Regions from separate parts of the Nocardia sp. NPDC006982 genome, predicted to be linked through region 1. Evidence: riboswitches for the same ligand, from Rfam matches in the RefSeq annotation. Region 1 holds a riboswitch; the other holds the start of a gene.
The links. A riboswitch is a leader RNA that binds a small molecule or an ion and turns the genes downstream of it on or off. The one in region 1 is predicted to bind thiamine pyrophosphate.

Region 1 (5,393 bases):
CAGCGGCCGCGCCCTCCCGGCCCACACCCTGGTGGCCGGGCTCGTCGACTACCTCACCCCCGCGCTCGAGCAGTCCGGTGACCAGCACTTCGTCGCCGATACCGTCAAAGCAGTTCTTGCACGTGGTAACGGCGCCCGGCGACAACGCACCGCTATGCGCGCGCACGACGATGTCAGCGACGTCATCGATGTGGTCGCCGCCGCCACCCTCGAAGGGTGCTACTGAGACAGACCGAATACCGGACGCAGGCCGCCGTCCCGGACGACCTGTACGGCGACGATCGCCAGTAGCGTCGCACCGGTCACCATGTGCTCGATCGCGTCGGTGATATGGCTCGGAAAGCTGAAGATCAGCACGTGGTGCGAGAACAGCGCCCACACCCCGACCGCGAACCCCCCGCCGATGCCGGCGAGCACGCAGTACCAGGCCGACCACGACTTGCGGGTCGCGACGATCAGCGCGGGTCCGAACAGCAGTAGCCCGGCCACCGCGTGCCAGCCGTTGTAGTCCATGCCGAGCACCGGTGTCGCGGGTGCGTGTGCGCCGAGTTCGAAACTGGGCTCGGCGATCCAGCCCGCGACCGCCCACCCGATATGGACCGCACCGATCACGAAGACGGCCCACTGCAGAAAACTCCACCGCGTCCAGTCGATTCGCCGCTCGACCACCGATTGTTCGCTCATTGCGCCCTCCCCGACCATATCCACTACACAGCGTAGTTGAGATGGTGGTCATCGGAAAGTGCTTCGATGGAGGTATGCCCCTGCTCGTCGGCACATCGGGTTGGCAGTACCAGGACTGGCGCGACGTGCTGTACCCGGCGAATGTTCCGCAGCGTGTGTGGCTCGAAACCTACGCCGCGGGCTTCGCGACGGTCGAGAGCAACAATGCTTTCTATCGACTACCCAGCGGCGAGACCTTCGCGGCATGGCGGGACCGGACACCGTCGGACTTCTGTTTCGCGGTCAAGGCAAGCCGCTTCCTCACCCACATCAAGCGGCTGCGCGAACCCGAGGAGCCGGTGGGACGCTTGATGGCGCACGCCCGCGCGCTCGACGACAAGCTGGGACCGGTGCTGTTGCAGCTTCCGCCGACGCTGCGGGTCGATCCGGCCCTGCTCGACGCCTGCCTACGCTGCTTTCCGCCCGACGTCCGGATCGCGGTCGAACCCAGGCACGAGTCCTGGTGGATTCCCGAAGTTCGTGCAGTGCTGACGGAATGCGGCGCGGCGCTGTGTTGGGCCGACGTCCAGTCCCGTCCCGTCGCGCCGCTGTGGCGCACGACGGACTGGGGTTATCTGCGACTGCACTCCGGACGTGCGACACCCGCACCGCGCTACGGACGCACGGCACTCACCAGTTGGGCGCGACGGCTTGCCGACACGTGGTCGGATCGCGAGCAGGTGTACGTCTACTTCAACAATGATCCCGGCGGTGCAGCGGTTCGCGATGCGGTCGTCTTCGCGCGCGCCGCGGCCACGGCCGGAGCCACCGTCAGTCGAACACCCGCAACGGATTTCAGCTCCCCACGACAGCATTCATGATTGTGCCCGCACTGGTCGCGATGACACCGCCGACCATTGCGCCGGCGAGCATCTTCGGGGATTCCAGGGTCCCACCGCTCCACTTCTCCCAGGCGAACCTGCCGCCCGCGTAGGTGATTCCGGAGACACCCGACAGCAGAACAAACCAGGTCAGGTAGCGAACCATCTGCAGGATCTTCTCCGAATTGGGCGGAGCCTCGGGCGTCGGATTCCCGAGTTGAGCAAGGACGGTCTCGTGCAAGGCGATCAGCATCATGGGCGCGTACTCATTCCAGGTAGAGGCGGACGATGAGCGGCAGATAACCGAGCGATAACCACATCGATACCCCGACAGTATGGGCGGTGGCTGAGATTTTCGGGCCGTCTCGGCGGAACCTGTCTGGAATGTCCGAAGGCAGGCCCGGCGCGTCGGTGCACGGGTGTAGCATTTCGCCCGAATAACCCCAGCGCGGGAGCTCGGGCACGGCCGGGCTGAGAGGGCGGACCCCACGTTTCGCCGACCGCATGAACCTGTCCGGGTAATGCCGGCGTAGGGAGAGCGGTACCGCGATGTCTGCACCCACCATCGATCGATCCGAGCGGCGCGAAGCACCGTTGACCCTGGACCAGCCTGCACCGAAGGTCCTTTCGTTCTGGGACCAGAGCGCGTTCTGGGCGAACCTCGGCGTCAGCCTGTTCGCATTCTCCGGCGCGTACACGGTGCTCGCGCCGAATTCCGAAGGCGGCGCCCAGATCTCCATCGCCGCGGGCATTCTCGCGATGATCATCGGCACGGTGGTCGGCGGGCTCATGCTCGGCCTGGCCGCAGTACCCGGAGCCAAGACCGGTAAGCCCGCGATGATGTTGCTGCGCGGACTGTTCGGCGCGAAACTCAGCTACCTGCCGACGCTGCTCAATATCGCCCAGCTGATCGGCTGGGGCACCTTCGAATTGATCGTCATCGGCGATGCGGCCGAAGAGTTGTTCGACGGTGGCCCGCACTGGGTTTACGTGGTCGCCGCGGGTGTGCTGACGACGGTGCTGACGATCTGGCCGCTCGGTTCGGTGCGAATGCTGCGGCGGTTCGTGACCGTCGGCGTGGTGATCGCGTTGGTCTGGTTCTACATCCAGTTCGTCCGCGCAGGTCTGCCGGATCTCACCACCAACCCGGGCACCGAAGGCGGCGGACCGTTCGGCGTGGATTGGAATCTGTTCTGGGTCGCCACCGATGCGGCGCTTGCGGTTTCGATCTCGTGGGTGCCGGTGGCGGCCGACTACACCCGGCACTCCCGCAGCACCGGCGCGGCATTCGGCGCGGCCAGCGGGGCGTATGCGTTCACCCAGATCATCGCGTATGTGCTCGGACTGTTCGCGCTGGCGCTCGCATCCGGCGACGGCGGGGTGTACTCGCCGTTCCTGACGGTCACCCTCGGAGCGGTGTTCTTCTTCATCTTCGTATTCCGGGAGGCCGACCAGTCGTTCGCGAATGTGTACTCCACGGCCGTCTCGATCCAGAATCTCGCGCCGCGAGTCGACCGCCGGGTGCTCTCGATCGGTCTCGGCATCCTCATCACGCTGCTGGCGCTGCGGCTGAACATGGCGAACTACTTCGGATTCCTCGGCCTGATCGGGTCGGTCTTCGTGCCGCTGCTCGGCGTGCTCGTCGCGGACTTCTTCCTGCGGGCGCGCGACCAGTGGGATACCTCGGCGAATGCGCCGTCACGGTGGGGCATGGTTTTCGCTTGGCTGGTGGGACTTTCGGTCTACCAGCTGATCAACCCGGGCGACGCCGGAGTGTGGACCGACTTCTGGGTGGACGTGCAGGAGAAGCTGCACTTCACCAAGCAGGCGTGGATGAGCGCGTCACTGCTGTCGTTCCTGGCCGCCGTGGTAGTCGCGTGGGGCGTGGGGCGGATTTCGTTGCTGCGCAAGTCCGGTTAGACCTCGAACCAACGCGGCGAGTGCCACCGGTCGCCGACTCGCACCCTCCCGAGTCGACGGACCGGCCGACGGCCGCGGCGCATTCACGCCGAACTGCGGTAATCCACGCGGTACTCGCCGAATTCCGCGATGACGAACTGCCCGATCCGGCATGGACCCGCGGCATCCGGCTGATCACCACCGAACCCGCACTGCGGGGTGAATATCTCAAGGCGCAGGCCGTCATCCAGGAGGCCATCGCGACGGCCATCGCCGCACGCACCGGCCGCGACCTGCACACCGATATGTTCCCCCGGATCATGGCGGGCGCGATCGCGACGGCACTGCAGGTCGCCATCGACCGCTGGGTCGATGCGGACCCGCCCATCGCGGCACTGCCCGTCATCCGGGAAGCGTTGCGGCAACTGTCCTATCTACCAGGAGCCTTTCCCATGGACGTCCCCACCAACCACACCCTCGCCGTGCCCGGAGCGACGCTGTACTACGAAATCCGCGGCACCGGTCCTCTGCTGCTGCTCATCCCTGGCGGCAACGGCGACGCGGGCAGCTTCGACCAGATCGCGGAGCGACTGGCGGATCGCTATACGGTGGTTTCCTACGATCGGCGCGGCTTCTCCCGCAGCCCAGGCCAGGATCACAACGTCCAACTCGACGGCGCTGACGCCGCCGCGCTGCTCACCCACCTCGGCGACCGACCCGCCGCCGTGCTCGGCAGCAGCTCCGGCGCCATCGTCGCGCTCGAATTGCTCACGACGCGACCGGAACTCGTGCACACGCTCATCGCGCACGAACCGCCGCTGGCGACCGTACTGCCCGATGCCGACAAATGGCTCACCTTTTTGGACGACGTCTACCGGACCAGCAAGTCCGACGGCTTCGTTGCCGCCATATCCCAATTCGCCGAGGGTGTCGGGCTGCGCCAGCAACGGCCCGATACCCAAGAACCCACACCCGAAGCCGCCGCGATCAGTGCGCGCATCCAGCAGAACATGCTGTTCTGGATGGAGCACGAGATGCGCCAGTACGTGCGCTACACACCGGATTTCGACGCCCTGCGGGCTGCCGCCGAGAAGCTCGTCCTCGTCGTCGGACACGATTCGAAGGAAACCTTCCCGGCGCTGCCCAATGCGGTGCTCGGCCAGCGGCTCGGACTCGACATCGTGGAATTCGCGGGCGACCACGTCGGATACCGAAGCGCCACCGAGGAATTCGCGACACAGCTCGACACGTTGCTCTCCAAGCGCACGTAGGCAGCGCGATTGGGCGCGCTGAGGGCCGGATATCCGAATTGAAGGCCTTCCGCAAGGCGGAAAATACTGGCCGCGCGGCCGACCGCTGTTCGCGGACCACGTACCTGACCTGCAGGGCGAACGAGAGCAGGCCCGAACTGCAGGGACGCAGATGGCGCTGGGCCTTCTCGTCGGCGTGCTCGCGGACGGTGATACCTGGCCGTCCTCGGTCCGCGTGTGGACGCACGGGGCCGGGACCACGCTGCGCAGCGTACGCGATGGGCCGAGCCACAGGGCATGCCGAATCGGACTGACCTGCAGGGCGTCCAGGACTGAGCCGACCTGCCGCGGCGTCCGAGGCGGGACGGCGCTGGGGTGTGTAGACGACTCGCCCGACCAGTGGGGCGCAGAAGGAAAGCGCACTGGGTTGAGCCGGGCTGCCGGGACGTGCAGGGTTGGACCGTGCGGTGGGGTGGGCCGGGACGACCCGCCGAGAGCATTCGGCTGAGCGAGATTCCGCCAACTATCGTCGACTCCATGGCTCGCGACATCCCCCTACAGGTCGCGGTGTGCGGACCGCGTGATTGCACAACCATCGAGGCCGAATGGGCCGCGGAGGTGGGGCGACTGCTCGCGACGGCCGGTGCCACTGTTCTGTGCGGCGGCGGTAGCGGCGTTATGGCGGCGGTCGCCGAGGGGG
Region 2 (5,393 bases), on a different contig from region 1:
CTTCCAGAGAGAAGCCCCGGACCACTCGTTGGTCCGGGGCTATCGCCATTTTTACGACACGACCGGCAAATACACCTGTGCGCCGTGGTCGGCGAATTCGGCGGACTTCTCCGCCATACCGGCTTCGATCGCCTCGGTATCCGAAAGCCCCTGGCGCGCGGCGTATTCCCGCACGTCGGCGGAGATGCGCATGGAGCAGAACTTCGGTCCGCACATGGAGCAGAAGTGAGCGGTCTTGGCGGGTTCGGCGGGGAGGGTTTCGTCGTGGTACTCGCGGGCGGTATCCGGATCGAGGGAGAGGGCGAACTGGTCGCGCCAGCGGAATTCGAACCGCGCCTTGGACAACTCGTTATCCCGGTCCTGGGCGTGCGGATGGCCTTTGGCGAGGTCAGCGGCGTGCGCGGCGATCTTGTAGGTGATCACGCCGACCTTCACGTCGTCGCGGTTGGGCAGGCCAAGGTGCTCCTTTGGAGTGACATAGCAGAGCATCGCGGTGCCCGCCTGGGCGATGATGGCCGCGCCGATGGCCGAGGTGATGTGGTCGTAGGCGGGTGCGATATCGGTGGCGAGCGGGCCGAGGGTGTAGAACGGCGCCTCCTCGCACAACTCCTCCTCCAACCGCACGTTCTCCACGATCTTGTGCATCGGCACGTGACCCGGGCCCTCGATCATGACCTGCACGCCATGCGATTTCGCGATCTTGGTCAGCTCACCGAGGGTGCGCAGCTCGGCGAACTGGGCCTCGTCATTGGCATCGGCGATGGAGCCGGGGCGCAGGCCGTCACCGAGGGAGAAGGTCACGTCGTAGCGCGCGAGGATCTCGCAGAGTTCGGCGAAGTTGGTGTACAGGAACGACTCCTGATGATGCGCCAGACACCATGCGGCCATGATGGATCCGCCGCGCGAGACGATGCCGGTGACCCGCTTGGCGGTCAGCGGCACGTAGCGCAGCAGCACACCGGCGTGCACGGTCATATAGTCGACGCCCTGCTCGCACTGCTCGATCACGGTGTCGCGGTAGATTTCCCAGGTGAGCGCGGTCGGATCGCCGTTAACCTTCTCCAGCGCCTGATAGATCGGCACGGTGCCGACCGGCACGGGCGAGTTGCGCATGATCCATTCGCGCGTCTCGTGAATGTTCTTGCCGGTGGACAGATCCATGATGGTGTCCGCGCCCCAGCGGGTGGCCCACACCATCTTCTCCACCTCCTCCGCGATCGAGGAGGACACGGCCGAATTGCCGATATTGGCATTGATCTTCACCAGGAACTTCTTGCCGATAATGGTCGGCTCCAGCTCCGGATGCTTGTGGTTGGCCGGGATGACCGCGCGACCGGCGGCGACCTCGTCGCGCACCAGTTCCGGCGTGACGCCCTCGCGCGCGGCGATGAAGCGCATCTCGGGGGTGATGATGCCCTGCCGCGCCCAGGCCAGCTGGGTTGGCGGACCGTCGACCTCGGGCTTGGTCCAGCTATCGCGCAGCTTGGGTAGCCCGGCCTCGAGATCGATGGACGCCGCGGCGTCGGTGTACGGGCCCGAGGTGTCGTAGACGTCGAAGTGCTCGCCATTGGTCAGATTGATCCGACGCACCGGAATGCGCAGATCATCGACCTGCTGGTAGTGCTTGACGCTGCCTTCGATCGGACCGGTGGTCACGGAATCTACAGGTGTGCCCATGAATATCCTCCCTACGCCGGCATTACCCGGTCAGGTTCATACGGTCGACGGCCCTGAACGCCCGGATTGGGCTAGCCGTCCTCTCAGCCCGCTGGTGCGAGCCCCCGTTGGTGTGTGAAATTTTCCCGCCCGACGATACCTTTCCACGTCCGCGCCCCGCCGGGCGATCGGAGGAACATACAGCGAAGCGCCCGAGGCCCGACCAGGCGCCGGTACATTCCTCAGGGTGAAATTCATCCTGGAGGTAGATCTGGATGCCCTGCCCGACGGCTTGGCCGCGCCGGCCGATCTCGCCGATGAGCTCGGTCGGATCCTGCGCTATTGGGGCGGCAATATGAAGCACTACCAGATCACCGAGGGTGACAGCTCCGCGATCTACAACTCCGGATACCGCGAGGTCGGCTCCTGGCAGATCAGCTGATCTTGCCCTCGTAGGCGTCCCGCATGCCTTGCAGGTCGATCTTCTGCATACCGAGCATCGCCTGCATGGCGCGGTTCGCGGCCGCGCGGTTGGTACTCGTCAACAGGGTGTCGGCTTCGACGGGCCAGATCTGCCAGGGAATACCGTATTTATCGTTGAGCCAACCACATTCGATCGGCTGGCCGCCGTCGGCGAGCAGTGCCGTCCAGAGTCGGTCCACCTCGTCCTGGCTGTCGCAATTCACCAGCAGCGACATGGCGTGGGTGTAGTGGTAATCGCCGCCGCCGTTGATGGCGGTGAACTTCTGTCCGTTGAGTTCGAAATCGACGAGCATCGTCAGCCCGGCTTCGCGCGGACCCACCTCGGAGTAGGGCACGACATTGGTGATCTTCGAATCCTCGAACAACGAACAGTAGAACTCGGCGGCCTCCTCGGCCTGGGTGTCGTACCAGAGGTTCGTGACGATTTTCTGCATGGTGGTCCTCCCGATCGGTGTGCCTGTATTAGTGCCGACGGTGCTGGCGGACGGAATTCATCGCCCGTCAGTAGGACTGGAGCTCGATCAGGGTACCCGCTGGGTCGCGCAGGTGGGCTGTGCGCAGGTTCGGACCCCAGTTCGGTCGATCGGTCGCGGCGGCGGCCAGGGTCGCGCCGTTGCGCAGGCACAGGTCGAGGCTCGTGTCGACGTCGGGCACTCGGCAGACGAACATCACGGCATCTTGCGCGGGTGCGGCGGTGACGGGCAGATCGGTGGTGCCGACGACTTCGGACATCGCGCCGCGATCGAAGAGCACGAGTACCGCTTGGTCGTCGACATCCCAGTTCGCATAGGGGCCCGCCGCGGTGCCTTTGATCAGCTTCGCGCCGATGAGCTCCGGGAGGACGGCGTAGTAGAAGTCGAAGCATTCGGCGAAACGGGTGACGAGCAGTCTCTGGTACAGGGCGTCCACGCTGTCTCCTTATTAGTAGGTGTAACCCTATCGTAGGTTCCACCCTATAATTTGTCCCATGGACTCCGCGCGTGCACTTCCGCCGAGCCTGCTCGGCCTCGAGACCTACCTGCTGTCGCGGGTGGGCAAGGTCGCGCGGGGCCGGTTCGCCGATCGGCTTGCGGCGCGCGGGCTTCGGCTGTGGCATATGGCGGTACTCGCCGCGCTCGCCGATTTCGGGCCGCATGTGCAGCGCGATCTGGGCATTCGGCTCGATATCCATCCGAGCGATGTGGCGAAGATCGTCGACGAATTGGCAAGTGCCGGTCAGGTCGAACGCACCCGCGATCCCGCCGATCGCCGTCGAATGTCGGTGCGGATCACCAGGACCGGCCGGACCTTGTTGCGAGCCCTCGACAAGGAGGCGGGACAAGTACGCGACGAGATCCTGGCTCCGCTGCGTCAGCAGGAGCGAATCGCACTGGCGAACATGATGATTCGACTGTTCGAACACACGCATCCGGACACCGTGGCGGATTGATTCTCGACATGGCGCCTGCCCGATGCCAGCGCGATCGGGCAGGCACGATGGCCATTTCAGGCAGCGGCTTTGCTTTCGGGTTTGTCGATGGCAACCGGCTCGGGAGCCTTGCCGCGCAACGGAACTTCTTCGATGAACCAGGCGATCACAAAGCCGAGTGCGCAGATGGCGGCGGCGGCCAGGAAGACGCGCCCGGTGCCGGTGGCGAAGGCCGCGAGGTAGCCGTGTCCCTCGGTGGGCACATGGCCCTGTAGCGCCCTGGTGAACAGGGATCCGAAAGCCGCGACACCGATTGATCCGCCGAGTGTGCGAAACAGTGTGACCGCACCGGAGGCCGCGCCGATATTCGCCATTTCCACGCTGTTCTGCGCGACGGCGGTGGACAGCTGCATGGAGAAGCCGAGTCCGGTGCCCAGCAGCGTCATGGCGAAACCCGTTGTCAGACGGCCCGTTTCGGCGTCAAGTGTAGAGAGCAGTACTGCGCCCGCGGTCAGGAACAGCCCGCCGAGAATGAAGAAGATCTTGTACTTGCCGGTCGCGGTCATCCGCTTCCCGACGATCTGGGAGACCACCAGCAGCGGCAGCATCATCGGCAGCAGGAGCAGTCCTGAGTTCGCGGCCGAGGCGCCCTGCACCGTCTGCTGGAACAGCGGCAAATACAGCACCGATCCGAACATGATCACGCCGCCGACCAGGGCGGTCAGTGCGGCCAGGGTGAGATTGCGGGCGCGGAAGATCCCAAGCGGAATCACCGGGTCGACGGCCCGGCGTTCGATGACCAGGAATGCGGCCAAGGCAGCGACCGCGAGCACGACCAAGCCGATGATCTGCGCCGAGAGCCACGCGTAGTCGACACCGCCCCAGGTCGCGATCAGCACCAGGGCGGCGATCACGGTCGTCAGCGCGAGAATGCCCGCGTAGTCGATGGTCACCTTCCTGCGCGCGACGGGCAGTTCGAGCCGCCACCACGACCAGGCGAAGGCCACCAGCCCCAGCGGAATATTGATGTAGAAGGCCCAGCGCCAGTCGAGTCCGTCGGTGATCACACCGCCGAGCAGCGGTCCGCCGATGGTGCCGACGGCCATCGTGGTCGCGGTCATGCCCTGATACTTTCCGCGTTCGCGCGGCGGGACCAGCGCGCCGATGACGGCGAATGCGGTGACCGCGATACCACCCGCGCCGAGGCCCTGCAGTGCGCGGAAACCGATCAGCGCAGGCATGGACCAGGATGCGCCCGCCAGTACCGAGCCGATCAGGAACACGCCGATGGCACTGAGGAACACGGTCTTTCGGCTGTAGAGATCGCCGAGTTTCGCCCATACCGGCGTCGAGATCGCCGACAGCAGGGTGTAGGCGGTCACCACCCAGGCGACGTGGGACAGTCCGCCCAATTCGCGCACGATCGTCGGCATCGCGGTGCCGACGATCGCGTTGTCCAACATTGCCAGCAGCATCGCCAGCAGCACCCCGGCCAGTACCAATCGGATCTGTCGCGTGGGTGCGGTCTTCGTCTCGGTCATTTCTGCGGACATGGCCGCTCACCTCCTTCTCGGCAGCTCGGGGACTGCCGACCGCTTCAGAAAATCACAGTCGATACAAAAGTACAACTGCTCCGACTTTGGTGCGGATAGCCTAATCGAGTAGAGTTACCGCATGACCGCGACGACCGGGCGCAGGGAGCGCAAGAAGGCACAGACGCGGCAGGCCCTGGCCGATGCCGCGACACAGCTGTTCACCGAACGCGGATACGACAACGTCGGCGTCCGGGAGGTCGCCGAGGCGGCGGATGTATCGCTGAGCACGCTGTTCAAGCATTTCCCCAATA

Region 2: another riboswitch for thiamine pyrophosphate. It lies ahead of thiC (phosphomethylpyrimidine synthase ThiC); the one in region 1 lies ahead of ACFYOW_RS31060 (purine-cytosine permease family protein).

Annotation. Positions count from the first base shown of each region.
Region 1 is NZ_JBIAFV010000009.1:103,665-109,057, forward strand. It holds gene ACFYOW_RS31040 (glutamate--cysteine ligase) at 1-226, shown strand, start outside; gene ACFYOW_RS31045 (DUF4383 domain-containing protein) at 220-684, opposite strand; gene ACFYOW_RS31050 (DUF72 domain-containing protein) at 759-1,544, shown strand; gene ACFYOW_RS31055 (hypothetical protein) at 1,519-1,800, opposite strand; TPP riboswitch at 1,983-2,097, shown strand; gene ACFYOW_RS31060 (purine-cytosine permease family protein) at 2,094-3,464, shown strand; gene ACFYOW_RS31065 (alpha/beta fold hydrolase) at 3,485-4,714, shown strand; gene ACFYOW_RS31070 (LOG family protein) at 5,231-5,393, shown strand, end outside.
Region 2 is NZ_JBIAFV010000013.1:124,894-130,286, reverse strand. It holds gene thiC (phosphomethylpyrimidine synthase ThiC) at 52-1,677, opposite strand; TPP riboswitch at 1,669-1,795, opposite strand; gene ACFYOW_RS36475 (hypothetical protein) at 1,904-2,098, shown strand; gene ACFYOW_RS36470 (VOC family protein) at 2,091-2,573, opposite strand; gene ACFYOW_RS36465 (hypothetical protein) at 2,641-3,048, opposite strand; gene ACFYOW_RS36460 (MarR family winged helix-turn-helix transcriptional regulator) at 3,107-3,568, shown strand; gene ACFYOW_RS36455 (MDR family MFS transporter) at 3,625-5,100, opposite strand; gene ACFYOW_RS36450 (TetR/AcrR family transcriptional regulator) at 5,222-5,393, shown strand, end outside.